2 regions of the Vogesella oryzagri genome follow, and region 2 is predicted to be linked to the other one. Evidence: predicted binding sites of a transcription regulator. Region 2 holds the regulator's gene; the other holds the start of a gene.
What was found. The regulator NrdR, encoded in region 2, represses ribonucleotide reductase genes. The targets are predictions, from matches to a motif close to AAANACNATATATNGTNTTT.

Region 1 (14,466 bases), on a different contig from region 2:
GCCAGCGCACCGCCCAGCGGGCGCATCAGCGAGCCGGCAAACACGCAGGCCGCGGTGTAGTAGCCGGCGGTGACGGCGCCCAGACCGTACTGGTCATGGAAGTAGCCGGGCAAGGCGCTGGCCAGGCCGGCAAAGCCGCCAAAGGTCACGCAGTAGAAGAACATGAACCACCAGCTGTCCTTGTCGCCCAGTACGCGCAGATAGTCGGCCATGGCCTTGGGCGCCGGACGCTGCGGCGCGTTCTTGGCAAACAGGCAGAACAGCACGAACACGATGCCCAGCGGCAGCACCGCCATGCCGAACACGTTCTCCCAGCCGAAAGCTGCGGCCAACCCTGGCGCCAGCAGCGCGGCGAATACCGTGCCGGAGTTGCCGGCACCGGCAATGCCCATCGCCTTGCCCTGATGCTCCGGCGGATACCACTGCGACGCCAGCGGCAGTGATACCGCAAAGGCCGCCCCGGCGACGCCGAGGAACACGCCCAGCAGCAGCGCGTGCTCAAAGCTGTGAATGCCCAGCACCCAGGCCGCGCCCAGCGCCAGCATCACCACCACCTGGCCGATAATGCCGGCGGTGCGCGCCGACAGCCGGTCCACGATCAAGCCCATGCCGAAGCGCAGAATGGCGCCGGCCAGAATCGGCGTTGCCACCATCAGCCCGCGCTGCTGCGCACTCAGGTGCAGGTCGGCGGCGATCTGGATCGCCAACGGCCCCAGGATGTACCACACCATGAAACTCAGATCGAAATACAGAAACGCCATCAGCAGCGTGGGGGTATGCCCTGCTTTCCAGAAGTCCTTGCTCATTTGTATTGCTCCCTTGCCAGTCGTCGCCACAAAACGCAAAAAAGGCCCGCGACGCAGCATGGAGTGCTGCGCGGCGGACCTCGTTGTCCGGGCCCGGCGCCGCCATTGGCAGCCAGGTCTGTGCCGACTACTGAGCAAGCGCCGTGCCTGCTGCAAAGCATCAATTTTCGCGGTTTTGCCGACGTTTTCGCCAGAATGTGGTGCACGGCCGCACCGAAGCGATACTTACGGCGCCAGCTTGGGTTGTTTTGTAACAGAACACTATCGCGATTCATTCTTGTTTGTAGCTGTATTACAATAACCCCGAATCCCAACACCGCTTAACCGGAGTAGACCATGCGCAAATTTGCCGCCGCCCTCGCCCTTGCCACCATCGCCCTGTCGGCTGCCGCTGCCGACAACGTGGTAAAGATCACCGCCAACGAAAACGGCTTCACCCCGGCGCAGCTGAATGTGACCGCCGGCCAGGCCTTCGTGATCGAAGTGCAGAACACCGGCAAGAAAGCAGTGGAGTTCGAGAGCAAGCAGCTGCACGTGGAAAAAGTGATTGCCGCCGGCAAGACCGCCCAGGTGAAAGTGAAGGCACTGAAAGCCGGCAGCTACAAGTTCTTTGACGAGTTCAACGAAGACAAAGCCAAGGGCGAAGTTGTCGCCAAGTAAGCAGCAGGCACATCATGGGTAACGCACTTTTCATCGTCTGGCGGGAAACCGTCGAAGCCATGCTGGTGGTAGGCATCCTGCACAGCTGGCTGAAACAGCACGGCCACGGCACCGGCATGCGCTTCTTGTGGGGCGGCGTGGCAGTTGGCGTCGGGCTGGCCATTCTGCTGGCCTTCGCCATTGTCGGCATTGCCGATGTGCTGACCGATACCGGGCTGGAATACTTCCAGCTGGGCATGGTGGGCGTTGCCGCCGTGTTGATCGTGCAGATGGTGTTCTGGATGCGCGCCCATGGCCGCAAGCTCAAGCGCGAGCTGGAAAGCAGCCTGGCGCAGGCGCAGCAGCAGGCCAACTGGTGGGGCATGCTGGTGGTGGTGGCGCTGGCCGTGGCGCGCGAAAGCTCGGAAGCGGTGGTGTTTCTCTATGGCCTTGGCACCGGTGAAGGCGGCAACCCGCTGTTCTGGCTGATGCTGCCACTGGGTGTGTTGCTGGCCTGGGGAACGTTCTGGCTGTTGCAGCAAAGCAGCCGCTTCCTGACCTGGCAGCGTTTTTTCCGCATCAGCGAAGTGTTGCTGCTGTTGCTGGCCGCCTCGCTACTGGTGAATGCCTGCGAACGGGCGATCAACCTCGACCTGTTGCCTACCCTGCTGGACCCGGTATGGGACAGCAGCGCGCTGTTGAGCGACAACGGCAGCGTGGGGGGCTTCCTGGCCACTTTCACCGGCTACCGCGCGCAGCCGGCGCTGAGTGTGGTGCTGGCCTATGGTGTGTTCTGGTGCAGCGTCTTGTTCGGCTTGCGCCGCCAGGCACGCTAAGCCGTCGCCGCTGTGATGATAAAAACCGGGCCTCGCGCCCGGTTTTTTATTGCCCGTCCCCGACTTGGCGCCCGGCCTGCTGCCGCACAGCGCAAGGCTGCCGCGTTGCCGGCGCGGCGTGTTATTGCCACGCCGCCTGGCGCTGGCTGGCATCCCATTCTTCCTGCGTTGCCCCCTGCACCGGGAAACCCACCGCATAGCCGGCAGGATCGCGGCCATCCCACAGCACGCCATCGATCAGGCGGCTGCTGCGCATGCTGCTAGCCGGCAACGCCACGCCGGCCATTTGCGCCGCCTGCTGATACAGCGCCAGCTGGTTGATCTGCCGGGCAACGGTGAGGTAATCCGGCTCCTCACGCAGCAGCCCCCAGCGCCGGTACTGGGTGAGGAACCACATGCCGTCCGACAGATACGGATAATTCACCCGGCCATCGTCGAAACACTTCAACCCGCCGGCGACGCAGGTGCCGGACAAGCCAGCATTCAGCACCCCGGCCGGTAGCGGCAGGCCGGCGTTTTCCGCCAGCAGCCCGGCCACCACCTCGCGGTTGCGCACATCGTCCACGAAGCGCGAGGCATCCAGCAGTGCCGCAATCAGCGCACACGCAGTTGCCGGGTTGGCCACCGCCCATTCGGCCGTGGTCCCCAACACTTTTTCCGGATGATCCGGCCAGATGTCGCCGCTGCTGGCCACGGTAAAGCCGACGCCCTCGGCCGCCGCCAGGCTGTGCCACGGCTCGCCGGCGCAATAACCATCCATCTGCCCGGCGCGCAGCGCCGCCACCATCAGCGGCGGCGGTACCACGATGGTTTTCACCTGAGCCAGCGGATGGATGCCGTGCGCCGCCAGCCAGTAGTACAGCCACATGGCGTGGGTGCCGGTGGGAAAGGTCTGCGCAAAGGTAAACTGCCGCGGCGCCCGCTGCAGCAGCCGCGCCAGCTCGGCTCCGCCACGTACCCCCTCTGCGGCCAACTGTGCCGCCAGGGTAATGCCCTGCCCGTTCTGGTTGAGCGTCATCAGCACGGCCATGTCTTTTTGCAGGCCACCCAGCCCCAGATGTACGCCGTAGATCAGGCCGTACAGCGCGTGCGAGGCATCCAGCTCGCCCATCAGCAGCTTGTCCCGCACGGCGGCCCAACTGGCCTCGCGCGATGGCTGGATGGTGATGCCGTAGCGTTTGTCGAACCCCAGCGCCGCGGCCACGATCACCGCGGCACAGTCGGTCAGCGGCAGGTAGCCTACCTTGACCACGGTTTTTTCCGGCGTTCCCACCGGCATGCTGTTAGCGGCAATCAATGCTCGTGCTCCTTGTTTGAGACCGTGCCGGCACGGCACGGTCGGGCAGCAGGCTGCATCAGCTTGGTGCATCGCCGCACCATGGCGCAGCACGCACCAGCCATCAGTTCTGCAGCCATTCGGCCAGACTGATGATTTCCTGCGCCACTTCCACCAGTTTTTTCTGCTGTTTCATCGCGCGTTCGCGCAATTGTTTATACGCCGTCGGCTCGTCCAGGCCTTTCATCTGCATCAACAGACCCTTGGCTTTTTCGACGAGCTTGCGATCGGCCAGCTGGCGCTGGGCATCGGCCAGCTCGGCACGGCGGGATTGTTCGATCTGGTGGCGGGCGATCGCCACTTCCAGCAGGGCCTGAATGCGGCTGGACTCCACCTCTCCCACCACATAGGCCGCCACGCCGGCCTGCAGCGCCGCACGAATGGTGTCGCGGTTGTCGTCGCCGGTGAACATCACCACCGGCTGGCCATGCTGGTCGCCCATCACGCAGACTTGCTCCAGCATGTCGCGCGACGGGGCATCGCTGTCGATCAGCACCACGTCCGGGCGCGCGGCGGCCAGCACGTCGGCCAGGTGCAGGTTGGCCTCCACCTCCGCCACCACGCGCACGCCGGCAGCGGCCAGCGCCTGCTTCAGCGCCGCTGCCTTGCCCGAGCCATCGTTGACCAGCATCACCGTCAGCACCGCCTGATTCCTTGTCTGCTGTTTTTGCATACCGGACATACAGCAAGCGGCATGCCACCTTGCGAGACATGCCGCCGATAACGACAGAAAAAAGCCGGAGCTGTCGTCCGCCGTGGTCAACCACGCGCTTGCAGCCAACGTGTCCACGGCGCAACTCTGGCAGCGGACAAAAAAAACGCCCCAAACGGGGCGTTTATGTAACTGGCAGTATCCGGCTTAGCCGATCCAGCGGCGGGCGCTGGCGAACATGCGGAACCAGCCGCCGTTTTCGCCCCAGCCCTGCGGGTGCCAGCTGTTCTGCACGCTGCGGAACACGCGCTCCGGGTGCGGCATCATGATGGTGAAGCGACCGTCCGCCGTGGTGACACCGGTGATGCCTGCCGGCGAACCGTTCGGGTTCAGCGGGTAGGTTTCGGTCGGCTGACCGTTGAAGTCCACGTAGCGCAGCGCGGTCAGCACCTGCTGCTGGTGACCCGGTGCGAATACAGCGCGGCCTTCGCCGTGCGACACCACTACCGGCAGCTTGGAGCCGATCATGTCCTGCAGGAAGATGGACGGCGACTCGGTCACTTCCACCATGGCGAAGCGGGCTTCGAACTGCTCGGAAGCATTGCGCTTCAGCTTCGGCCAGTACTGCGCCCCCGGGATGATGTCCGACAGATTGGACATCATCTGGCAGCCGTTGCACACGCCCAGCGCGAAGGTGTCGCCGCGGCCGAAGAAGGCCTCGAACTGCTCGCGTGCCTGGCTGTTGAACAGGATGCTCTTCGCCCAGCCTTCGCCAGCGCCCAGCACGTCGCCGTAGCTGAAGCCGCCGCAGGCCGCCAGGCCCTTGTAGTCGGCCAGCTGTACACGGCCGGCGATGATGTCGGACATGTGCACGTCCACCGCCTCGAAGCCGGCGCGGGTGAAGGCGGCGGCCATTTCGATCTGGCCGTTCACGCCCTGCTCGCGCAGTACGGCGATACGCGGACGCGCGCCAGTGGCGATGAACGGTGCCGCCGGGTTTTCTTCGGTATCGAAGGTCAGCTCGGCAAACAGGCCACGCACGTTGCTGTCGGCAATCTGCGCGTATTCGCTGTCGGCGCCGGCCGGGTTGTCACGCAGGCGCTGCAGGCGGTAGCTGGTCTCGGACCAGGCCTGCTGCAGGGCTACGCGGCTTTCGGCAAACAGTTCGGCGTCGCCGTGCACCAGGCGCAGCACGCCGTCGTCGGACGGGGTGCCAATTACGGTTACCAGCTGCGACAGGCCCATGATGTCGAAACGCTTGAGCACGTTGTCGATCTCGTCGGCTGCCACTTGCAGCACCGCGCCCAGCTCTTCGTTGAACAGTACGGCATTGACCTTGGCTACATCACCGCCGGTCAGTACCGACAGCTCGATCTGCGCACCCAGGTGGCCGGCAAAGCACATTTCGGCCACGGTGGCGAACAGGCCGCCGTCGGAACGGTCGTGGTAGGACAGCAGCTTGCCATCGTCCACCAGCGACTGGATCACGGTGAAGGCGGCAGCCAGCTGTTCGGCGCTGTCCACGTCCGGCGCCTGGCCGGACATGTCCTTCCATACCTGGCCGAATACCGAACCACCCAGGCGGTTGTTGCCGGCGCCCAGGTCCAGCAGCAGCAGCGCGCTGTCGGCGGCCTGCAGCTGCGGGGTAACGGTCTTGCGCACGTCGGCTACCGGCGCAAACGCGGAGATGATTACCGACAGCGGCGCGGTAACGGCCTTCTTGTCGTCGCCGTCCTGCCATACCGTCTTCATCGACAGCGAGTCCTTGCCTACCGGAATGCTCACGTCGATCTGCTGGCAGATATCCGATACCGCCTGCACGGTGGCGTACAGGTTGGCCTCTTCGCCCGGGTGGCCGGCAGCGGCCATCCAGTTGGCGGACAGCTTGACGTTGCCCAGCTCGCCCACGTTGGCCGCGGCCAGGTTCAGCAGCGACTCGCCCACCGCCATGCGGCCGGAAGCCGGCGCATCGAACAGCGCGGCCGGGGTACGCTCACCCATGGCCATAGCTTCGCCCAGCGTGGTGTTGAAGCCCATGGTGGTCACCGCCACGTCGGCCACCGGCACCTGCCACGGGCCGACCATCTGGTCGCGCGCGGTCATGCCGCCCACGGTACGGTCGCCGATGGTGATCAGGAACGACTTGTCGGCCACGGTCGGGTTGCGCAGCACACGGTAGGCCGATTCTTTCAGCTGGTACTGGGCGCCGTTCAGCTCGCCGGTCACCACGGTCTTGGACTTCACGTCGCGGGTCATACGCGGCGGTTTGCCCAGCAGCACGTTCAGCGGCATGTCTACCGGGTTGTTGTCGAAGTGGTCGTCGCGTACCTGCAGGTGGCCGTCATCGGTAGCCACGCCCAGCACGGCAAACGGGCAGCGTTCGCGCTCGCAGATGGCGGTGAAGGTGTCCAGATCCTGCGGCAGGATGGCCAGCACGTAACGCTCTTGCGATTCGTTGGACCAGATCTGCATCGGGGTCATGCCCTTTTCTTCCAGGTGCACCTTGCGCAGATGGAAGATGGCGCCACGGCCGGCGTCGTTCACCAGCTCCGGAAAGGCGTTGGACAGGCCGCCGGCGCCAACGTCGTGCAGCGACACGATGGGGTTGGCCGCACCGCGCTGCCAGCAGCGGTCGATCACTTCCTGGCAGCGGCGTTCGATTTCCGGGTTGCCGCGCTGTACCGAGTCGAAGTCCAGGTTCTCGCTGTTGGCGCCGGTATCCATCGAGGATGCCGCACCACCGCCCAGGCCGATCAGCAGACTGGGACCACCCAGCTGGATCAGCAGCGCGCCTTCCGGAATCTCGTTCTTGAAGATCTGCTGTTCCTGGATGCTGCCCAGGCCACCGGCGATCATGATCGGCTTGTGGTAGCCACGGCGCTCGCCCTGGAAGTCTTCTTCAAAGGTACGGAAGTAACCGGTCAGGTTCGGGCGGCCGAATTCGTTGTTGAATGCGGCGCCGCCGATCGGGCCTTCGAGCATGATGTCGAGCGCGGAGGCGATGCGACCCGGCTTGCCGTAGGACGGCGACTCCCACGGCTGTTCAAAGCCAGGGATGTTCAGGTTGGAGACGGTGAAACCGGTCAGACCCGCCTTCGGACGCGAACCGCGGCCGGTGGCTCCTTCGTCGCGGATCTCGCCACCGTTACCGGTGGAAGCACCGGGGAACGGGGAAATCGCGGTCGGGTGGTTGTGGGTTTCCACCTTCATCAGGATGTGGGTCGGCTCTTCGCTGTAGGCATAGGTGTTGCTACCCGGCTGCGGATACAGGCGCTCAATGGTGGCACCTTCGATTACCGAGGCATTGTCCTTGTACGCCACGCGGGTGCCCTGTGGGTGCGCGTCGTGGGTATCGCGGATCATGCGGAACAGCGACTTGGCCTTCTCTTCACCGTCCACGATGAACTGGGCGTTGAAGATCTTGTGGCGACAGTGCTCGGAGTTGGCCTGCGCAAACATCATCAGCTCGACGTCGGTCGGGTTGCGCTCCAGCTTGATGAAGTTTTCCACCAGGTAGTCGACTTCGTCCGGCGACAGCGCCAGGCCCATGTCGGCGTTGGCCGCATCCAGAGCCGCTTTGCCACCGCCCAGGATGTCCACGCTGGTCAGCGGTTGCGGATCGACGTGCACGAACAGGCGGCCCGCGTCGTCCAGCGACGGCAGCACCGTTTCGGTCATTCTATCGTGCAAGAGGCCCGCCAGACGTTGGCGAGCCTCGGTATTCAATGTAGTGGCGGATTGCACGCGATACGCAATACCGCGTTCGATGCGCTGGATGACTTCCAGACCGCAGTGACTGGCGATATCGGTGGCTTTGGAGGCCCACGGCGACAGCGTACCCAGACGCGGGGTAACCAGGAACAACTCGCCTGTCGGCTCTTGCGCCAGCGGCGGCTCGCCATAGGTCAGCAGTTTTTCCAGAACGGCGACTTGCGACTCGGTCAGCGGCATGTCGCTTTCGGCGAAATGCCAGTATTCCGCAGCGATAGTCAGATCGGGTAGACCCGCTTCGCGTGCAGCCTGGAGGAGTTTATCAAGTCGGAACTGGGACAGGGCAGCACCGCCCCGCAGCTTGAGAATGTGCGACATTGGGTTCCCGCAACAAGGTGAGACAAGGATCTGGAAAGCGCGTCATAATACACGGAATCACTCATATTTTTAAGGCCGCATCCAGATTATTGTCTGACAGCCGCCATGCCACCCATCCGGTTAGCCAAGAAAAATCAAGGAGTTGCGAACATGAAAAAGATAGAAGCCATCATCAAGCCATTCAAGCTCGACGAAGTGCGCGAGGCGCTATCCGAAATCGGCATCAATGGCCTGACCGTCACCGAGGTCAAGGGCTTCGGCCGCCAGAAAGGCCATACCGAGCTGTATCGCGGCGCCGAATACGTGGTGGATTTCCTGCCCAAGGTGAAAATAGAGGTAGTCATTGCCGACGACCTGGTAGACCGCGCCCTTGAATCCATTGTCAGCAGCGCCCGCACCGGCAAGATCGGCGACGGCAAGATTTTCGTGACCTCGGTAGAACAGGTGGTGCGCATCCGTACTGGCGAGACTGGCGAAGACGCGGTCTAGGCCACGCGACAGCAAACAAAACGGCGCCTGTGCAGGCGCCGTTTTTCATTGTGTGGAGATCAACCCCAGAACTGCCACCACGGCAGTTCTTTGCCACGCCATTGCTGGGTAGCAAACTGGCTTTGCGGATAGTTCAGCTTCAGCACCCGCAGACTGTCCTGGCTCAGGTCCTTCATGCCCAGCTTGTCGTAAGCCACGGTCATGATCGCCAGCGCCTCGTCGTTGTAGCCGGTATTGCCGTACTCTTTCAGCACGGTTTGCGCACGGCTGATTGCCGCCATCCAGGCGCCGCGCTTCATGTAGTAGCGCGCCACGTGCATTTCGTTGCCGCCCAGCGCCACCACCAGGCGCTGCATTTTTTCGGTGGCATCGTCGGCATACTGGCTTTGCGGGAAGCGGACGATCAGTTCGCGGAACGCGGAGTAGGAATCACGCACCGCCTTCGGATCGCGTTCGCTCATGTCCTGGCCGGTCATGCGCGACAGGAAGGAGGTGTCATCGTTGTAGTACACCAGGCCCTTCAGGTAGTACATGTAGTCCACGCTCGGGTGCGTCGGGTACAGACGAATGAAACGGTTGGCCGCTGCCACCGCCAGTTCCGGCTCGCCATCCTTGTAATGGGTGTAAGCCTGCTCCATCAGCGCCTGCTGGGCATGCTTGCCATACGGGTAGCGGGCTTGCAGCGTCTCATACAGCTTGATGGCGCGCGTATAGTTGCCGCCGTTGAGCTCGTCGCGGGCTTCGGAATAAATGCGGTCTACCGACCAGCCGCGGGTTTCATCCTGGGTGTCTACCGTGGCACAACCCGCCAGCAACAGCGCGGCGAGCAAGGATACAAAGCGTTTTTTCATGAGACGTCCCTATTTAGGCTGCGGACGATTATAACCAAAACAGCCCGCCGCGCACGCCCCGTGCAGTAGCGCGGCCCGCCCGGCATAAGCCACCAGCACAAAGGCCGGCAGGACAACCCCCGCCGAAACCTTTAAAATCACTCCTTTAGAAGAACACGCACCAACACCATGAACGAACAAGACATGCTCGGCGACGAGTTGCTGGACGACGAAACACTGGACACCGGCAGCGAGCCCGTAGCCGAGATGAAACAGCTGACCGTGCCATACGAGCTGGGCGGCGAACGCCTGGACGGCGCGCTATCCAAGATGCTGCCCGACTATTCGCGCAGCCGGATGACGCAATGGATCAAGGACGGCAAGGTCAAGCTGGATGGCAAGGTGGTTGCCGGCAAGACCAAGCTGCTGGGCGGCGAAATCGTCGATCTGGAAATCGTCCGCCTGCCGGACGAGCAGAGCTACCAGCCGGAGCCGGTGGATTTCCCGGTGCTGTACGAAGACGAGCACCTGATTGTGGTCAACAAGCCGGCTGGCATGGTGGTCCACCCGGCGGTGGGCAACTGGAGCGGCACCCTGCTCAACGGTCTGCTGTATCGCTACCCGGAGCTGGCCAAGATTCCGCGCGCCGGCATCGTGCACCGTTTGGACAAGGACACCTCCGGCCTGATGGTGGTGGCCCGCACCCTGCAGGCACAAACCAATCTGGTGCAACAGCTGCAAGCCCGCACGGTAAAACGCGTGTACCGCGCCATTGCCACCGGCGTAGTGCCGTTCGACGGCAAGATCGAAACCCTGATCGGCCGCGACCCGCACAACCGCCTGAAAATGGCGGTGGTGCGTTTTGGCGGCAAGCCGGCCATCACCCACCTGCGCGTGCTGGAACGCTTTGCCGACTTCAGCTACGTGGAATGCAAGCTGGAAACCGGCCGCACCCACCAGATTCGCGTCCACATGCGCGAGGCCAAGCACCCGCTGGCCGGCGACCCCTCCTACGGCAACCCGCGCCACCACGGCAGCGAAGCCGCCGACGCCATCATCAAGCAGCTGGGGCGCCAGGCACTGCACGCCTACACCCTGGCACTGGTGCACCCGGCCACCGGCATCAGTCGTAGCTGGAAAGCCTCGGTGCCGGACGACATGAAAGCGGTGCTGGAAGTGCTGCGCACCGAGGCCGAGGAAAAACTGGCCGCGGCCAACGCCAAGCAGGCGCTGAAGAGCGCGGAAATCGCCGATGACGATGACGACGACTGGGACGACGACGATTACGACGTTGAGGTGCACTATGTCCCATGAGTGGATCACCCCGGCCTGGCCGCTGCCGGCCAATGTCGGCAGCCTGATCACCACCCGCAAAGGCGGCGTTAGCCCTGCCCCGTATGCCAGCCTAAACCTGGGCGACCACGTGGGCGACGATGCGGCCAACGTTAGCGCCAACCGCGCGCTGCTGCGCCAGCAACTGCCGGCCGAGCCGGCCTGGCTGGAGCAGGTGCACGGCACCGTGGTGGTGGATGCCGCCACGGTGCCCCCCGGCAGCAAGCCCAAAGCCGACGCCAGCTTCAGCCGCAGCCCCGGCGTGGTGTGCAGCATCATGACGGCCGACTGCCTGCCGGTATTGCTGGCCGATCGTGCCGGCACAGTCGTGGGCGCCGCTCATGCTGGCTGGCGCGGGCTGTGTGGCGGCGTGATCGAGGCCACCGTGCAGGCGATGAACGAGCCGGCGGCCAACCTGATCGCCTACCTGGGGCCGGCCATTGGCCCGGACGCCTTCGAAGTAGGCGCCGAGGTACGCGAAGCCTTTCTGGCGCACGACATCCATGCTGTAACCGCCTTCCAGCCGATAGACGACGGCAAATACCTGGCCGACATCTACCAGCTGGCGCGGCAACGGTTGGCCGCGCTCGGCATCAGCGAGGTGTACGGTGGCGATGCGTGCACAGTGATCGACCGCGACCGCTTCTTCTCCTACCGCCGTGACCAGATCACTGGTCGAATGGCCAGTCTGATCTGGCTCAACTGATCTGACTCAAACAGACACAAGATATTGTGTTCAAGGGGTGGCCCAGGCCGCCCCTTGTTGCGTTTTGGCCGTATCGAAATTGCCACAGCCCCGATTACCGCCGGACAGTCCTCGATGCAGAGCAGGCCGCAAAGCCTTGATGCAACAGGCATGTCGCACCGACGCCACCGCGGCAGGAAATTTTCTTAAAAAAATCGAACCACCCGCCAAGCCAATACTGGCGCGGATTTCGGTTTTTCAGCCGCCTGTCAAGACTTGTCCCAACGCCCCTTCACCACTAGAATTTGCGTCGTTCTCACGTGCCAACCCACTATATTGTGTTTGTGCACAGCCAGCTCACAGCTTTTCAACAGAATTGTCCACAGCCGGCGCCATACCTCGCGCCCTGCCCGGCCCACCCGCCGGACGGGGCCACCACCGGGTCGTCAGCCCGACGCCGCACACGCGGCCAACGTGATGGCCGCCCGCCAGCGGGCCGTCAGGTCGATACGAATAACCACCCCACCACGAGGGAAAGACAATGCCACTGACCACTACCGAAGCGAACACCGCCGCCGAACTGGGTCGCGCCGCCGCACCGCAGGCGGATTTCAGCCAGTACAAGACCATTCGTCGCAACGGCGCCGTTGTTGCATTCGAGCCGGTGAAAATCTCCATCGCCATGACCAAGGCCTTTCTGGCCGTGCTGGGCGCCGAAAGCCTCAATTCCGCCAGCATCCGTGACAAGGTGGCGCAGCTCACCGAGGGCGTGGTCAATGCGCTGATGCGTCGCAAGCCGGAAGGCGGCGCCATCCATATCGAAGACATCCAGGACCAGGTAGAGCTGTCCATGATGCGTGCCGGCGAGCACGACGTGGCCCGCGCCTACGTGCTGTACCGCGAACAGCGTTCGCAAGAGCGCGCCGCCCGTGGCGAAGCGCTGCACCAGATCCAGATCAACGTGGTGCGCAAGGACGGCCGCAAGCTGCCGCTGGACGTCGCCCGTCTGCGTGGCACCATCGAAGCCGCCTGCGTGGCACTGGCCAACACCGACGTGGACGCCATCCTGTCCGAGACGCTGAAGAACATCTACGACGGCGTGTCGGAAGAAGAAGTCAACAAATCCGCCATTCTGGCCGCCCGCGCGCTGATCGAGCAGGACCCGGCCTACGACTACGTGACCGCCCGCCTGCTGCTGGGCCACATCCGCCTGGAAATCCTGGGCGAGGCCATCAGCCAGGCCGAGATGGACACCCACTACCCGCTGTACTTCCCGGACTTCATCAAGAAAGGCATCGCCGCCGAGCTGCTGGATGAAAAACTGGGCGAGTACGACCTGAAAAAACTGGGCGCCGCGCTGAAGCCGGAACGCGACCTGCAGTTTGGCTACCTGGGCCTGCAAACCCTGTACGACCGCTACTTCCTGCACGTGGACGGCACCCGCATCGAAATGCCGCAGGCATTCTACATGCGCGTCGCCATGGGCCTGGCACTGAACGAAGTGAACCGCGAAGACCGCGCCATCGAGTTCTACAACGTGCTGTCCAGCTTCGATTTCATGTCGTCCACCCCGACACTGTTCAACTCCGGCACCCGCCGCAGCCAACTGTCCAGCTGCTACCTGACCACCATCGCCGATGACCTGGACGGCATCTACGAAGGCATCAAGGAAAACGCGCTGCTGTCCAAGTTTGCCGGCGGCCTGGGCAACGACTGGACCCCGGTGCGCGCCATGGGCAGCCACATCAAGGGCACCAACGGCAAATCGCAAGGCGTAGTGCCGTTCCTGAAAGTGGTCAACGACACCGCCGTGGCAGTCAACCAGGGCGGCAAGCGCAAAGGCGCCGTGTGCGCCTACCTGGAAACCTGGCACGCCGACATCGAAGAATTCCTCGAGCTGCGCAAGAACACCGGTGACGACCGCCGCCGCACCCACGACATGAACACCGCTAACTGGATTCCGGACCTGTTCATGAAGCGCGTGATGGAAGGTGGCGAGTGGTGCCTGCTGTCGCCGTCCGAATGCCCGGACCTGCACGACCTGGTGGGCAAGGAATTCGAGAAGGCCTACACCGCCTACGAAGAAAAAGGCCGCCGTGGCGAGCTGAAAGTATTCAAGCAGATTCCGGCACTGAGCCTGTGGCGCAAGATGCTGACCATGCTGTTTGAAACCGGCCACCCGTGGATCACCTTCAAAGATCCGTGCAACGTGCGCAGCCCGCAGCAGCACATGGGCGTGGTACACAGCTCCAACCTGTGCACCGAGATCACCCTCAACACCAACGACGACGAAATCGCCGTGTGCAACCTGGGCTCGGTAAACCTGTCGCGCCACCTGAAGCAAGGCGCCAATGGCCTGGAGCTGGACACCGAAAAGGTTGGCCGCACCGTGCGCGTAGCGCTGCGCATGCTGGACAACGTCATCGACATCAACTTCTACCCGGTGAAGAAGGCGCGCAACTCCAACCTGAAGCACCGTCCGGTGGGCATGGGCATCATGGGCTTCCAGGACTGCCTGCACCAGATGCGCGTGGCCTACGCCTCTGAAGCCGCGGTGGAATTTGCCGACGTATCGATGGAAGCCGTGGCCTACCACGCCTACATGGCCTCCACCGAGCTGGCCGAAGAGCGCGGCCGCTACCCGTCGTACAAGGGCAGCCTGTGGGATCGCGGCATCCTGCCGCACGACAGCATCAACCTGCTGGCGGCAGAGCGCGGCGGCTACCTGGAAGTAGACCGCACCGAACGCATGGAATGGAGCAAGCTGCGCGA
Region 2 (14,466 bases):
GCGCGACAAACCACTCCTCGTGCCGCTGCAGGGCGGCCAAGCTTGGTCGCGCGGCGACGGCGGCGTGCAGCGCGGCATTGAAGCCATCGGCATCGGTGATGGCGTCGTAGATTTCCATCCAGGTGTGCGTGTCATCGCGACGTTGCAATAATCTGCCCTGAATTCCTGTTTTTTCTTGAATTTCTTCCATTAGTGCCATCACGGCATGCTGTGCTGGCAGAAAATTGTCGCTCACGCTGTAGTACACATATAGCGAAGCTGGCATGGCGGTTCCTTTTGCAGCGCAAAAATAAGGTTATGATAGCCGCTCCTTCTTTAATGGCACGGGACAGCAGCATGCAGGTGGGTGAGGGCGGTTTGACCCTGGTGGTGATCGGCGTCGGCCTGATCGGCGGTTCGTTTGCGCTGGCGCTGAAGCGCGCCGGCAAGGTGGCGCGGGTGATCGGTGTCGGCCGTTCTGCGGCCAACCTGCAGCGGGCGGTCGAGCTGGGGGTGATCGACGCCGCCAGCCACAGCGCCGCCGAGGCGGTGCGTCAGGCCGATATCGTACTGGTGGCCACGCCGGTGGGGCAGATGGGGCGGGTGTTTGCCGAGATCGCGCCGCAGCTGCCGGCCCACTGCGTGGTGACCGACGGCGGCAGCACCAAGAGCGACGTGGTGGCGCTGCTGCGCCAGCATCTGCCTGCCCACCTGGCGCAGTGCGTGCCGGCGCACCCGATTGCCGGTTCCGACCTGTCCGGCGCCGCCGCCGCACAGTATGGCCTGTACGACAACCGCCGCATCGTGGTGACACCGCTGCCGGAAACCGCCACCGCCGCCGCCGAGCTGGTGCGTGAGCTGTGGCAGGCCTGCGGCGCCCGTGTGTACCAGATGAGCGCGACCGAACACGATGCGGTGTTCGCCACCGTCAGCCACTTGCCGCATCTGCTGGCGTTTGCCTATGTGGATACCATTGTCGGCAAGGCCGATGCCGAGCGCTGTTTCGATTTTGCTGCTACCGGTTTTCGCGACTTCACCCGCATTGCCGGCAGCCATCCGGAAATGTGGCGCGACATCGCGCTGGCCAACCGCGACGCGCTGCTGGTGGAGCTGGACGCGTTCCAGCACACGCTGGACGCGTTGCGGGCGGAACTGGCCGCCGGTGATGCGGCGGCGATGACTACCCGCTTCGAGCGGGCGCGGCTGGCCCGCCAGGCTTGGCAGCAGAAATTCAATCGGGGCAATACATGACTATCTGGGTGGATGCCGATGCCTGTCCGGCGGTGATCAAGGACATCCTGTTTCGCGCCGCCGAGCGCACCGCCACCGCCACGGTGCTGGTGGCCAACCAGCTGCTGCGGGTGCCACCGTCGCCACATATCCGCGCGCTGCAGGTGCCGGCCGGCTTCGACGTGGCCGATAACCACATCGCGCAGCAGGCGCAGCCAGGCGACATCGTGGTGACAGCGGACATTCCGCTGGCGGCACAGGTGGTGGCCAAGGGCGCGCTGGCGCTCAATCCGCGCGGCGAGCTGTATAGCGATGCCACCATCCGCGAGGCGCTGGCACTGCGTAACTTCATGACCGAGCTGCGCGACAGCGGCGTGCAGACCGGCGGGCCATCCGCCTTCAGTCAGCGCGACCGCGCTGCTTTTGCTGCGCAGCTGGACAAGCTGCTGCACAAGTTGGCCGCAAAACGTTAGCGCAGCTGCCTAGGGTCTGTCTGCGCTCCAGCGCTAGAGCGAAACAAGGCGAAAACGGCTGAGGAAGCAGGGGTTACGGGTTACTAAGGGTAAACGGGCGTCCCGAAGCCGTTTTTCATGCCGTATCGCCGGCGCGCAGCAGATCGTAAGCAGGCTCTCAACCGCCGCTGGCGCGGATCACGCCTTCCTTGTCCGCCGGTTGCCAGCCGGCCGGCTTCAGGATCTTGCCGTCGGTGCGGCGCAACACCTTGCCGTCCACGCATTTGGCCAAGTTGGCCGCATGGATGGCGGCGAACATGTCTTCTAGCGGCAGGCCCTGCGACAGCAGCAGGCCGATCAGCACATTCAGCACATCCACGCCCTCGGCCGCCAGCTCGGCGCGCAACCGGGTCTGTTCGGCCGCATCCGCCTGCGGCAGTTGCTGGTAGTCCTGCAACGCGGTCATGAATTCCTGCCACTCCTCCTGCAGCATGTTCTGCCACATGGTCAGCGCCTCGGCGTGATATTGCGGCTGGGTGGGAAGCTGCATGTCGAAGCGCTGCATGAAGTCGCGGCGCAGGGTGAAGGGATCGCTCATCTTGTGTTTTGTGTGTATTAAGTCGCAATATTTTGTGTTTAGCCTTGCCATTTGGCAAGCCGCGGGCATGAAAAAGCCGCTGCAAGGGCAGCGGCCAGGGTGGTCGGGCGGCAGTGCTTAGCCGGCCGCCAGCTTGCCCAGTACTTCGAAGTAATCCGGGAAAGTCTTGGCCACACATTTGGGGTCGTTGATGATCACCGGCGTACCCAGTAGCGCCACCAGCGAGAAGCACATCGCCATGCGGTGGTCGTCGTAGGTGTCGATCTCGGCGTTGGCAATCAGCGTGGCCGGCGGGGTGACGCTGATGCTGTCCTGGGTTTCCACCACCGTGGCGCCGACCTTGCGCAGCTCGGTGGCCATCGCCGCCAGACGGTCGGTTTCCTTCACCCGCCAGCTTTCCACGTTGCGGATGGTGGTGGTGCCGTTGGCGGCCAGCGCGGCCACGGCGATGGTCATCGCCGCGTCTGGGATGTGGTTCAGGTCCACGTCGATGGCCTTCAACCCGCCTTGCGGCGCGCGTGCCTCGATCCAGTTGTCGCCCATGCTGATCTCGGCGCCCATCAGTGCCAGCGCGTCGGCAAACTTCACATCGCCCTGGATGCTGCTGCGGCCAACCCCTTCCACCCGTACCGGGCCGCCGGCCAGCGCGCCGGCCGCCAGGAAATAGGAGGCGCTGGAGGCATCGCCCTCGACGTGGATTTCGCCCGGCGACTGGTAGTGCTGGCCGCCGGCAATGTTGAAACGCTGCCAGCCGTCGCGCTGCACGTTCACGCCGAAGCGCGCCATCAGGTTGAGGGTGATCTCGATATACGGCTTGGAAATCAGCTCGCCCACCACCTCGATGGTGACGCTCTCGCCGGTCAGCGGCAGCGCCATCAATAGCGCGGTAAGGAACTGGCTGGAGACATTGCCCTTCACCGGAATCACCTTGCCGGCGCTGATGCTGGCCGGCTTGATCTGCAGCGGCGGGAAGCCGTCGTTGCCCAGGTAGGCGATATCGGCGCCAGCCACGCGCAGCGCATCCACCAGATCGCCGATCGGGCGCTCGTGCATGCGCGCCACGCCGTGCAGGTGATAGTTGCCCTGCATCAGCGCCAGTGCCGCCGTGAGCGGGCGGAAGGCGGTGCCTGCGTTGCCGAGGAACAGGTCGGCGTCCTTCACCGCGAACGCGCCGCCGGTGCCATGCACCAGAAAATCACGGCTGTCGCCCTGCTGTTCCACTTGCACGCCCAGCGTGGTCAGGGCTTCCAGCATGCGGCGGATATCGTCGGAATCCAGCAGGTCGCGCACCAGGGTCGGGCCGTCGGCCTGCGCGGCCAGCAGCAGGGTGCGGTTGGAAATGCTCTTCGAACCCGGCAGTTTCACGGTGCCGGCCAGGCGGGGAATCGGGTGTAGCGTGAGTTGTTCCATGGTCTTGTCTTTTTGGCGTGCGGCAGGGCGCCGCGCGGGGTGATCTCGTGCAGCGACTGTACCGTTTTTGTGCACTGCGACGCAAACCTGCAGTGCCAAGGGCAGCTGCGTTACAATGTTCGGTTTTGATTCAAGGCGATGTGACATGCCTACGTTGAAACCTGTAATTACCATCGATGGCCCGTCCGCGTCCGGCAAGGGTACCGTGGCTGCGCTGGTGGCGGACAAGCTGGGCTTGCATTACCTGGATTCCGGCGCGCTGTATCGCTTGACCGCGCTGTATGCGCTGCGCGAGGGCGTGAGCTGGGAAGATGCGCAGCGTGTGGCCAGGTTGGCCGCACAGCTGCCGGCGGCATTCCGTGATGGCAAGGTGTGGCTGGATGGCCACGATGTCAGCGCGGCGATCCGTGCCGAAGATATCGGCATGGGCGCCTCCAAGGTGGCGGCGCTGCCGGAAGTGCGCGCCGCGCTGCTGGCGCGCCAGCGTACCTTCCTGGTGCCGCCGGGGCTGGTGGCGGATGGCCGCGACATGGGTTCGGTGGTGTTTCCGCGCGCCGAACTGAAAGTTTTCCTGACCGCCAGCGCGGAAGTTCGGGCGGAGCGACGCTATAAGCAGTTGATCGCAAAAGGGGAATCTGCTAATCTCGTTCAGATTCAGCTGGATATTTCTGAGCGTGACGCACGTGATGCGGCGCGCCCGGTTGCCCCGCTGCGACAAGAGCCGGATGCCCGCTTGCTGGACACCTCGGCCCTGACTATCGACCAGGCGGTCGATCAGGTGCTGGCGTGGTTCGCCGCGGTCTGATTTTTTCAGGCCGCCGGCGATGACCGCAATGCCGTGGCCCGGCCATTAATTTTTTGTAAACGCAGCTTGTAACTCCTTGCGCTGGCTGCGTATTTCAACTTGACCCGTGTGACGCAAGGCACGCTTATGTGAGTATACGAATGACTACCTTCGAAATGGAAAGCTTTGCCGCGCTGTTTGAGGAAAGCCTCTCCCTGCAGGAAATGCGCGCTGGTGAAGTGATCACCGCTGAAGTGGTTGGCGTTGATTCCAACTTCGTGACCGTTAACGCCGGTCTGAAGTCCGAATCCCTGATCCCGGTTGAAGAATTCAAGAGCGACAACGGTCTGCTGGAAGTGCAAATCGGCGACTTCGTGACCGTAGCGATTGACTCCCTGGAAAACGGTTTCGGCGAAACCAAGCTGTCCCGTGAAAAAGCCAAGCGTCTGGCTGCCTGGGTTGACCTGGAAGAAGCGCTGGAAGCTGGCAAGATTCTGTCCGGCGTTATCAGCGGCAAGGTTAAGGGTGGTCTGACCGTTATGGTTAACGGCATCCGCGCCTTCCTGCCGGGTTCCCTGGTTGACGTGCGTCCGGTGAAAGACACCACTCCGTACGAAGGCAAGGAAGTCGAGTTCAAGGTTATCAAGCTGGATCGCAAGCGTAACAACGTTGTTGTTTCCCGCCGCGCCGTGCTGGAAGAGACCTTGGGCGAAGAGCGCAAGGCACTGCTGGAAACCCTGAAAGAGGGCGCAGTGATCAAGGGTATCGTCAAGAACATCACCGACTACGGTGCGTTCGTTGACCTGGGCGGTATCGATGGCCTGCTGCACATCACCGACCTGGCATGGCGTCGTGTGAAGCACCCGTCCGAAGTGCTGGCTGTTGGCGATGAAGTAGAAGCCAAGGTCCTGAAGTTCGACCAAGAGAAGAACCGCGTATCGCTGGGTCTGAAGCAACTGGGCGAAGATCCGTGGGTGGGCCTGTCCCGTCGCTACCCGTCCGGCACCCGTCTGTTCGGCAAGGTAACCAACCTGACCGACTACGGTGCGTTCGTGGAAATCGAGCAGGGCATCGAAGGTCTGGTACACGTGTCCGAAATGGACTGGACCAACAAGAACGTACACCCGTCCAAGGTAGTTCAGGTGGGTGACGAAGTTGAAGTGATGATCCTGGAGATCGACGAAGAGCGTCGTCGTATCAGCCTGGGCATGAAACAGTGCCAGGCCAATCCGTGGAACGAATTCGCCGACAACTTCAAGAAGGGCGACAAGCTGAAGGGCGCGATCAAGTCCATTACCGACTTCGGCGTGTTCGTTGGCCTGCCGGGCGGCATCGATGGTCTGGTGCACCTGTCCGACCTGTCCTGGACCGAAACCGGCGAAGACGCCGTGCGCAAGTTCAAGAAGGGCGACGAAGTTGAAGCGCTGGTTCTGTCCATCGACGTGGAAAAAGAACGCATCTCCCTGGGCATCAAGCAGATGGAAGGTGATCCGTTCAACAACTTCGTTGCCATGAACGACAAGGGTTCCCTGGTGAAGGGCATCGTTAAGTCCGCTGATGCCAAGGGCGCCGTGATCCAGCTGGAAGCCGACGTTGAAGGCTACCTGCGTGCTTCCGAAGTATCCCGCGACCGCGTTGAAGACATCCGCACCCACGTTAAAGAGGGTGATGAAGTTGAAACCGTGATCATCGCTGTGGATCGCAAGTCCCGCTCCATCAGCCTGTCCATCAAGGCCAAGGACATGCAGGAAGAGAAAGCTGCCATGGCAGCCGTATCCTCCGATGCCAACGTGTCTGCTGGTACCACCAGCCTGGGCGCGCTGCTGAAAGCCAAACTGTCCGGCGGCAACGAGTAATTTATGGACATGACCAAATCTGAGCTTATTGCGAGGCTTGCCGAGCGTTATCCTCAGTTGGTCGCCAAAGATGCTGAGCTGGCCGTCAAAACCATTCTGGATGCGATGGCCGGCAGCCTGGCAAAAGGGCAGCGAATCGAGATTCGCGGCTTCGGTAGTTTCGATCTGAACTACCGTCCGCCGCGGGTTGGCCGCAACCCCAAGTCTGGCAGCAGCGTTGTCGTTCCTGAGAAATACGTGCCTCACTTCAAGGCAGGCAAGGAATTGCGCGAGCGAGTTGATCTCGAGGACGGCGCTGACCAATAAGTTGCTTGTTGTCTGTCTAGCAAAACGCTGCGACCACCGGTCGCAGCGTTTTTTTATGCCATGCGCGCTTGGGAGCCATCGTGCTTTCGTTTAAACTTGCGAGGCTGGTCGTTTTGTCGCTGGCATGATGTCATCGGCAACCTGTCTGTGTTGCGAACCAAGTGAGAGTCCCATGCGTTACCTGTTCCGCTTGTTTGAGCTGCTACTGCTCGTGTTGCTGGTTGCGGTCACTGTGCAGAACAGCACCGTGGTCGAGTTCAAGTTGTTCTTCGGTCACAGCTGGCAAGTGCCGCTGATTCTGTTGCTGCTGATTTTCTTCGTTGCTGGCGCCGTGATCGGCCTGCTGGCCACGTTTGCCTATTCCCTGCGCGTTCGTCGCGAGCTGTCGCAGCTCAAGAAGGAACTGCGTTCCCGTCAGGCCGCCAGCAAGGTGGTGACTGATCCGAGCGATGCCCTGGCCGATTGAGCCGGCGGTTTTCCCTATCCGAGGTTGAATGTTGGATCTAGATCTGTGGTGGCTGTTGCTGTTCCCGGCTTTCTTTGGCCTGGGCTGGCTGGCCGCGCGCGTGGACATGCGCGCCGTATTGAAGCAGGCCAAGGAAGTGCCGGCCGCGTTTTACAAGGGGCTGGATGCGCTGGTCGATGACCGTACCGACGTCGCCTCGCGCTCGCTGGCCGAAGTGGCGCGCGCGCACCCGGATTCGCTGGATGTGCAGCTGAGCCTAGGTAAGCTGTATCGCCGTCGCGGCGAGAACGATCACGCCATCCGCCTGCATCAGAAACTGCTGGAGCTGCCGGACCTGACGGCAGAGCAAAAATCGCAGGTGCGCTTCGAGCTGTCGCAGGACTTCCACAAGGCCGGCCTGGTGGATCGGGCCGAAGAGCTGCTGCTGACCCTGCTGAAAAGCCACCACATGGGCAAGTCGGCCCGCGAGCAGCTACTGAGCATTTACCAGCAGGACCGCGACTGGGAGAAGGCTATTGCCACCGCGCGCGAGCTGCGCAGCGATGCGCATTCCTTCCAGCATGAAGTAGCGCAGTTTTTCTGCGAGCTGGCGCAGGCGGCGCTGTACCAGTCCGATTACGACAAGGCCCGTCATTACGTGGCAGAGGCGTTTGCGGCCAACCGCAAGTGCGTGCGCGCCAGCATTCTACTGGGCGATATCGAAGTGGCGGAAGGCCGGCTGGAGGCTGCCATCACCGCGTGGCAGGCAATCGAGAAGCAGAACTACGAATACCTGGCCATGGTGGCCGAGCGGCTGTTCGACGCCCACGAGGCACTGGGCAAGTCGCAGGAAGGCATTGCCTTGCTGCGCGGCTACCAGCGTACCTTCTCGCAGCTGGAGCTGACCGATCTGCTGTACCAGAAAGTGGCGACCTACGAAGGCGAAGCCAAGGCGCTGGAGGCGGTGCGCGAGGCGGTGCACGCCCGGCCGAACCTGTTGGGCGTGTATCGCCTGATCGAAGCACAGATGGACGAGCTGAGCCCGGAAGGGCGCATGGATGCCGAAGTGGCGCGCGCGCTGGTGATGAAGCACGCGCAGAAACTGACCGTGCACCGCTGCAAGCGCTGCAACTTCCGCTCGCGGGCATTCTTCTGGCACTGCCCGGCCTGTGGCGAGTGGGAAAGCTTTACGCCCAACCGCTCGGAAACCAATTGAATTCACCGACACGACCAAGCATGAATCCTTTGATCCTTGAAAATGCCACGGCCAACGTGGCCTCGCCGGTGCTGGTGGCACTGGACTTTTCCACCGCCGATGCCGCGCTGGCCTTTGCCGCCCGCCTGGACCCGAGCCAATGCCGGCTGAAAGTGGGTAAGGAGCTGTTTACCGCTGCCGGCCCGCAACTGGTGGAGCAGTTGGCCGCACGCGGCTTCCAGGTGTTCCTGGACCTGAAATTCCACGACATCCCCAACACCGTGGCGCATGCCTGCAAGATGGCGGCCGACATCGGCGTGTGGATGGTCAACGTGCATGCCTCCGGCGGCCGCCGCATGATGAGCGCCGCGGCCGAGGCGCTGGCCAACTACAGCCAGCGTCCGCTGCTGATCGCCGTTACCGTGCTCACCAGCATGGAAGCCGCCGATCTGGCCGAAATCGGCATCACCGTGCCGCCGCAGGAGCACGTGCTGCGTCTGGCGCGCCTCACCCGCGACAGCGGCTTCGACGGCGTGGTGTGCTCGGCGCAGGAAGCACCGCTGCTGAAGGCCGAGCTTGGCCAGGACTTCAAGCTGGTGACGCCGGGTATCCGCCTGGCCGACAGCGCCGCCGATGACCAGCGCCGGGTGATGACCCCGGTCGCCGCGTTGCAGGCCGGTGCCGACTACCTGGTGATTGGCCGTCCGATTACCAAGGCGGTGGACCCGCTGGCGGTGCTGAGCGGCATCAATGCCGATATCCGCGCCTGGCAGCTAAGCCAGGCCTGAACGGGCGGAGGACAAACATGAGCCTGTTGCAGCAACTGGGCCTGGCGCCCGAAACCCTGGGTAGCAAGTTGGCCGCCAGCCGCGTGCTGGTGGTGGGCGACGTAATGCTGGATCGTTACTGGTTCGGCGATGTCAGCCGCATCTCGCCGGAAGCGCCGGTGCCGGTGGCGCGCATCAACCGCATGGAAGAGCGCGCCGGTGGTGCGGCCAACGTGGCGCGCAACATCGCCGGGCTAGGTGGCCAGGCCACCATCCTGTCGGTGGTCGGCGACGACGAAGCCGCCACCGCGCTGGCGCGCCTGCTGGCCGCCGACGGCATCCAGGCCTCGCTCAAGCGTGATCCGGAGATTTCCACCACGGTAAAACTGCGCGTCGTGGCGCGCCAGCAGCAGCTGATCCGCCTCGATTTCGAGGACGCGCCGAGCCATGAAATCCTCGCCGACAAGCTGGACGAGTACGCCGCCATCGTCGCCGAACACGACGTGGTGATCCTGTCCGACTACGGCAAGGGCGGCCTCACCCACGTCGCGCGCATGATCGCGCTGGCGCGGGCGGCTGGCAAGCCGGTGCTGATCGACCCGAAAGGCGACGACTACAGCAAGTACGCCGGTGCCACGCTGCTGACGCCTAACCGCAGCGAGTTCCGTCAGGTCGCCGGCAGCTGGCAGACCGAGGAGCAGCTCAGCGCCAAGGCCGAAGCGCTGCGCGCAGCGCTGCAGCTGGACGCCTTGCTGGTGACCCGCAGCGAGGAAGGTATGACCTTGTTCCGCGCCGACGGCGCGGTGCATGAACCGACGCTGGCGAAAGAGGTGTACGACGTGTCCGGTGCCGGCGATACCGTGATCGGCACTCTGGGCCTGATGCTGGCTGCCGGGCTGGACATGCCGCTGGCCATGAGTCTGGCCAATGCCGCCGCCGGCATCGTGGTGGCCAAGCTCGGCACGGCCGTCTGCCATCAGCGCGAGCTGTTTGCTCTGTAAGCAGCACCCATTTGCAGCAGGAAAGCGAGGCACGCATGTTGTGGCACGAGGAAGTCCTGCAGTTCTGGTTTGGTGGCAGCAGCGACGAGATGCTGGCCATCCCGCGCGATGCCTGGTTCAAGAAGGATGCGGTGTTCGACGGCATCATCCGCGAGCGTTTCCTGGCGCTGGTGACGGCGCTGCAGACCGGCACATTGCTGCCGGTGGCGGATGATGCCCGCCAGGCGCTGGCATGGTTGCTGGTCGCCGACCAGTTTCCGCGCAATCTGTTCCGCGGCGAAGCGCGCGCCTTTGCCAGCGATGCGCTGGCGCAGCAGGTGGCACACGGCATGTTGGCCGCAGGGCTGGACCAGCAGTTGCCGCCGGTGGCGCGCTGGTTCTGCTATCTGCCACTGGAGCACAGCGAGCGGCTGGAAGATCAGGACGAGTGTGTGCGGCTCTTCTCTGCCTTGCCGCCAGACAGCCCGGGCTACGCCGGCGTAGTGGATTATGCCGGCCGTCACCGCGACATCATCGCCCGCTTTGGCCGTTTTCCGCACCGCAATGCGGCGTTGGGGCGGGCCAGTACGGCGGAGGAACTGGCGTTCCTGCAGCAACCGGGCAGCAGCTTTTAATCGAATCGATACCGGATTGGCCGCAGAGGCCGGCCCGCCTGAAAAGGAATACACATGACCATCGTCGTCACCGGCGCCGCCGGTTTCATCGGCTCCAATATCGTCAAGGCACTGAATGCGCGTGGCGAGACCGACATCCTGGCGGTAGACAACCTCACCCGTGGCGACAAGTTCGTCAACCTGGTGGATTGCGAAATCAGCGACTACCTGGACAAGCAGGACTTCATCAACCTGATCGGCAGTGGCGATTTCGACGGCGAAATCCGCGCCATCCTGCATCAGGGTGCCTGCTCGGACACCATGAATCACGACGGCAAGTACATGATGGAGAACAACTACCAGTACACACTGGAGCTGTTCGAATTCTGTCAGGCCGAAGAAGTGCCGCTGCTGTACGCCTCCAGCGCTGCCACTTACGGCAAGGGCAGCGTGTTCAAGGAAGAGCGCCAGCACGAAGGCCCGCTCAACGTCTACGGCTACTCCAAGTTCCTGTTCGACCAGGTGCTGCGCCGTCGCATGCGCGAGGGCCTCACCGCGCAGGTGGCCGGCTTCCGCTACTTCAACGTCTACGGGCCGCAGGAGCAGCACAAGGGCCGCATGGCCTCGGTAGCGTTCCACAACTTCAACCAGTACCGCGACACCGGCAAGGTGAAGCTGTTCGGCGGCTACGACGGCTACGCCGACGGCACCCAGAGCCGCGACTTCGTGTCGGTGGAGGACGTGGTGAAGGTCAACCTGTACTTCCTCGACAACCCGGAGCAGAACGGCATCTTCAACCTCGGCTCCGGTCGCGCGCAGCCGTTCAACGACGTGGCGGTGGCCACCGTCAACGCCTGCCGCCGCCATGAAGGCAAGCCGGCGCTGACGCTGGCCGAGCTGGTGCAGCAGGGCATCCTGGAGTACATCGACTTCCCGGAGGCGCTGAAGGGCAAGTACCAGAGCTTTACCCAGGCCGACATCGGCAAGCTGCGCGAAGCGGGCTACGGTGATGCCATGCTCAGCGTCGAGCAGGGCGTGGATCGCTACGTGGATTGGCTGATGAGCCGCTAAGCCGCCACAAGTTGGCCGCAAGCACGTTTACGGGCTGCCTTGGGCAGCCCGTTTTGCTGTCCGCGGCCGTGAAAGCGGCAAATTGCCGCCATCCTTGATGGCAAGGCTTAAATTGACGATGGGTTTGCTGATAACATCCGGCTATGGCAAGCAAGCGAGACGTATAACAATGAAATGTCCTTTCTGCGGCGGTATCGATACTCAGGTGGTGGATTCCCGCGTCAGTGACGATGGCAGCACCATCCGCCGCCGCCGCCGCTGTCTGGGCTGTGAAAAGCGCTTTACCACCTTTGAGACCGCCGATGTGCGCATGCCGCAAGTGGTCAAGACCGGTGGCCACCGCACCGAGTTCGATGTGGAAAAGGTGCGTACCAGCTTCCTGCGCGCCTTGCACAAGCGGCCGGTATCCACCCCGCTGGTGGACGATGCCATCGACCGCATCTGCCAGCGCCTGTTGCAGCTGGGCGAGCGCGAAGTGTCCAGCCGCCAGATCGGCGAAATGGTGATGAACGAGCTGGCCAAGCTGGACAAGGTGGCCTACGTGCGCTTCGCCTCGGTGTACAAGAGCTTTCAGGACATCGCCGAGTTCAGCGATGCCATCAAGGAAATCCAGAAAAAACCCTGATGCCTGCCGGCGGCGCGCAGGCAGGGCAGTCTCCTGTCGGCCGGCCGCCCTGGCCGGTGCGGGCGTGGAGGCAGCAGATGACGACTTCCCCTATCACCCTGCGTGATGCCGAAGAGCAGCATGCGGCCCAGCTGTTTGCGCTGGTCAATGCCAGCCGCGATGCGCTCGGGCAGTGGCTGCCGTGGGTCGAGACCTCGCAGACCGAGGCGCAGGTGCGTGAGTTTCTGCAGCTGCGCGCCTGCGAGCGGCGCCTGGGCGCATCGCGTACCTGCCTGATCGAAATGGATGGTCAGCCGGTGGGGGTGTGCGATCTGCACAGCATCAGCCACCATGACCGCCGCGCCGCCATCGGCTACTGGCTGGCCGATGCCTACGTTGGCCGCGGCATCCTGCCGCAGGCGCTGCAGCAACTGCTGTCCATCGCCTACCAGGAGCTGGGCCTGCACCGTACCGAGATCATCACCGCCGCGGCCAACCTGCGCAGCTGCGCCGTGGCCGAGCGCATGGGCTTCCAGCAGGAGGGCGTGCTGCGCGGCTATCTGTATATCCGCGGTCGGCACTGGGATGCCCGCATTTACAGCCTGCTGGCGCCAGAATGGAACGCGGCGCCATGAACTTTTCCGCAGACGATCACCGCTACATGCAGCAGGCGCTGCGCCTGGCTGAAACCGCCACCCGCCGCGCGGCGCCCAATCCGGGCGTCGGCTGCGTGCTGGTGCGCGACGGTGCCGTGATCGGCGAGGGCGCCACGCTACAGGTGGGCGGCGATCATGCCGAGATCCAGGCGATCAAGGATTGCTACGCCCGCGGTCTGAGCCCGGCTGGCGCCACCGCCTATGTCACGCTGGAACCGTGCAGCCACCACGGCCGCACCCCGCCGTGCGCCGGCCGGCTGATCACAGAAAAAATCGGCCGGGTAGTGGCCGCCATGGTCGACCCGTATCACGAAGTAGCCGGCCGCGGCATTGCCATGCTGCAGGCCGCCGGCATCCCGGCCGAGGCCGGCCTGCTGGAAGCCGAGGCCCGCCGCGTGCATCGCGGCTTTCTGTCGCGGGTGAGCCGGCAGCGGCCGTGGGTCACGCTCAAGGCGGCGGCGACGCTGGACGGCAAGACTGCCTTGCTCAACGGCGTCAGCCAGTGGATTACCGCTGCCGATGCCCGCCGCGACGTGCACGCGCTGCGGGCGGCCAACTGTGCCGTCCTGACCGGCAGCGGCACCGTGCTGGCCGATGACCCGCAGCTGACGGTGCGCGACACACCCTGCTTGCGCCAGCCTACGCGCGTGGTGCTGGACGGCGCGCTGGCGACGTCCCCCACCGCCCGCATTTACGATGCCGGCGTGGCGCCGGTATGGCTGGCCACCACGGTGACGGATGAAACCCGCCTGCAGCCATACCGCGCGCGTGGTGTGACGGTGCTGGCACTGCCGGCACCAGCTGGCCATGTCGATCTGGCGCAATTGTTGCGCGAACTGGCCAGCGCCGGCATCAACGAGTTGATGGTGGAAGCCGGCGCCGGCCTGCATGGCGCGCTGCTGCAGGCCGGGCTGGTGGACGAGATGGTGCTGTACCTGGCGCCGTACCTGGCCGGCGATGCTGCCCGCGGGCTGTTTGCCTGGCCGGCGCTGACGTCGCTGGACGACAAGCTGGCGCTGGAGGTGCTGGAGCTGCGCATGGTTGGCCGCGACCTGCGCCTGACGCTGCGTCCGCGGCCAGACTGATTTCGCGCTTGGCGCGCCCGGCGAATTGTCGGATAACACATGAACCGCTATGCTGCAGACCGCGCAGAACCAGCCGGTCTGCACTCAGGAGAAGGCCACGGATGAGTAGAGCCGAAAAAAGCGCTAAAAGCGAAAAGGGGGATGCACAGGACGCACTGGATGCCTACCTGCGCCTGCTGGAGAGCAAGGGAGCGGACAGCGAGGTGTTGGCGCTGCGCCGTCGGGTGCTGACCCGGCTCAATCTGATCGTGCGTGGCCAGCCGCGCACCACCACCATTTTCCGCTCGGCGGTGGATGCACTGCTGTCCTTGTGCGCGCCGGAAGACCGCCCGGGGGCGATGACCGCTGCGCGCGAGTACTACTATTTCTGGATCGGTGACGTCAAAAAGGTTACCGAGCTCAACGCCCGCTCCGGCTTTACCACCCGTCACGTG

Region 1: ABNW52_RS08330 (ribonucleoside-diphosphate reductase subunit alpha) is a predicted target of NrdR. The motif match lies at 12,019-12,038, and genes of this name have one in related genera.

The regions. Positions count from the first base shown of each region.
Region 1 covers NZ_JBEFLD010000004.1:124,745-139,210, reverse strand. Annotated here, with positions in the region: gene ABNW52_RS08380 (nitrate/nitrite transporter) at 1-806, opposite strand, end outside; gene ABNW52_RS08375 (cupredoxin domain-containing protein) at 1,143-1,466, shown strand; gene ABNW52_RS08370 (FTR1 family iron permease) at 1,481-2,281, shown strand; gene ABNW52_RS08365 (CmpA/NrtA family ABC transporter substrate-binding protein) at 2,403-3,578, opposite strand; gene ABNW52_RS08360 (ANTAR domain-containing response regulator) at 3,682-4,290, opposite strand; gene purL (phosphoribosylformylglycinamidine synthase) at 4,477-8,358, opposite strand; gene ABNW52_RS08350 (P-II family nitrogen regulator) at 8,509-8,847, shown strand; gene ABNW52_RS08345 (outer membrane protein assembly factor BamD) at 8,907-9,698, opposite strand; gene rluD (23S rRNA pseudouridine(1911/1915/1917) synthase RluD) at 9,867-10,991, shown strand; gene pgeF (peptidoglycan editing factor PgeF) at 10,936-11,715, shown strand; gene ABNW52_RS08330 (ribonucleoside-diphosphate reductase subunit alpha) at 12,236-14,466, shown strand, end outside.
Region 2 covers NZ_JBEFLD010000001.1:140,725-155,190, forward strand. Annotated here, with positions in the region: gene ABNW52_RS00710 (DUF4936 family protein) at 1-265, opposite strand, end outside; gene ABNW52_RS00715 (prephenate dehydrogenase) at 337-1,230, shown strand; gene ABNW52_RS00720 (YaiI/YqxD family protein) at 1,227-1,682, shown strand; gene ABNW52_RS00725 (nucleoside triphosphate pyrophosphohydrolase family protein) at 1,840-2,259, opposite strand; gene aroA (3-phosphoshikimate 1-carboxyvinyltransferase) at 2,377-3,669, opposite strand; gene cmk ((d)CMP kinase) at 3,815-4,474, shown strand; gene rpsA (30S ribosomal protein S1) at 4,630-6,309, shown strand; gene ABNW52_RS00745 (integration host factor subunit beta) at 6,319-6,615, shown strand; gene ABNW52_RS00750 (LapA family protein) at 6,788-7,081, shown strand; gene lapB (lipopolysaccharide assembly protein LapB) at 7,110-8,276, shown strand; gene pyrF (orotidine-5'-phosphate decarboxylase) at 8,297-9,043, shown strand; gene rfaE1 (D-glycero-beta-D-manno-heptose-7-phosphate kinase) at 9,061-10,023, shown strand; gene ABNW52_RS00770 (DUF924 family protein) at 10,059-10,637, shown strand; gene rfaD (ADP-glyceromanno-heptose 6-epimerase) at 10,692-11,687, shown strand; gene nrdR (transcriptional regulator NrdR) at 11,857-12,312, shown strand; gene ABNW52_RS00785 (GNAT family N-acetyltransferase) at 12,390-12,926, shown strand; gene ribD (bifunctional diaminohydroxyphosphoribosylaminopyrimidine deaminase/5-amino-6-(5-phosphoribosylamino)uracil reductase RibD) at 12,923-14,032, shown strand; gene ABNW52_RS00795 (hypothetical protein) at 14,134-14,466, shown strand, end outside.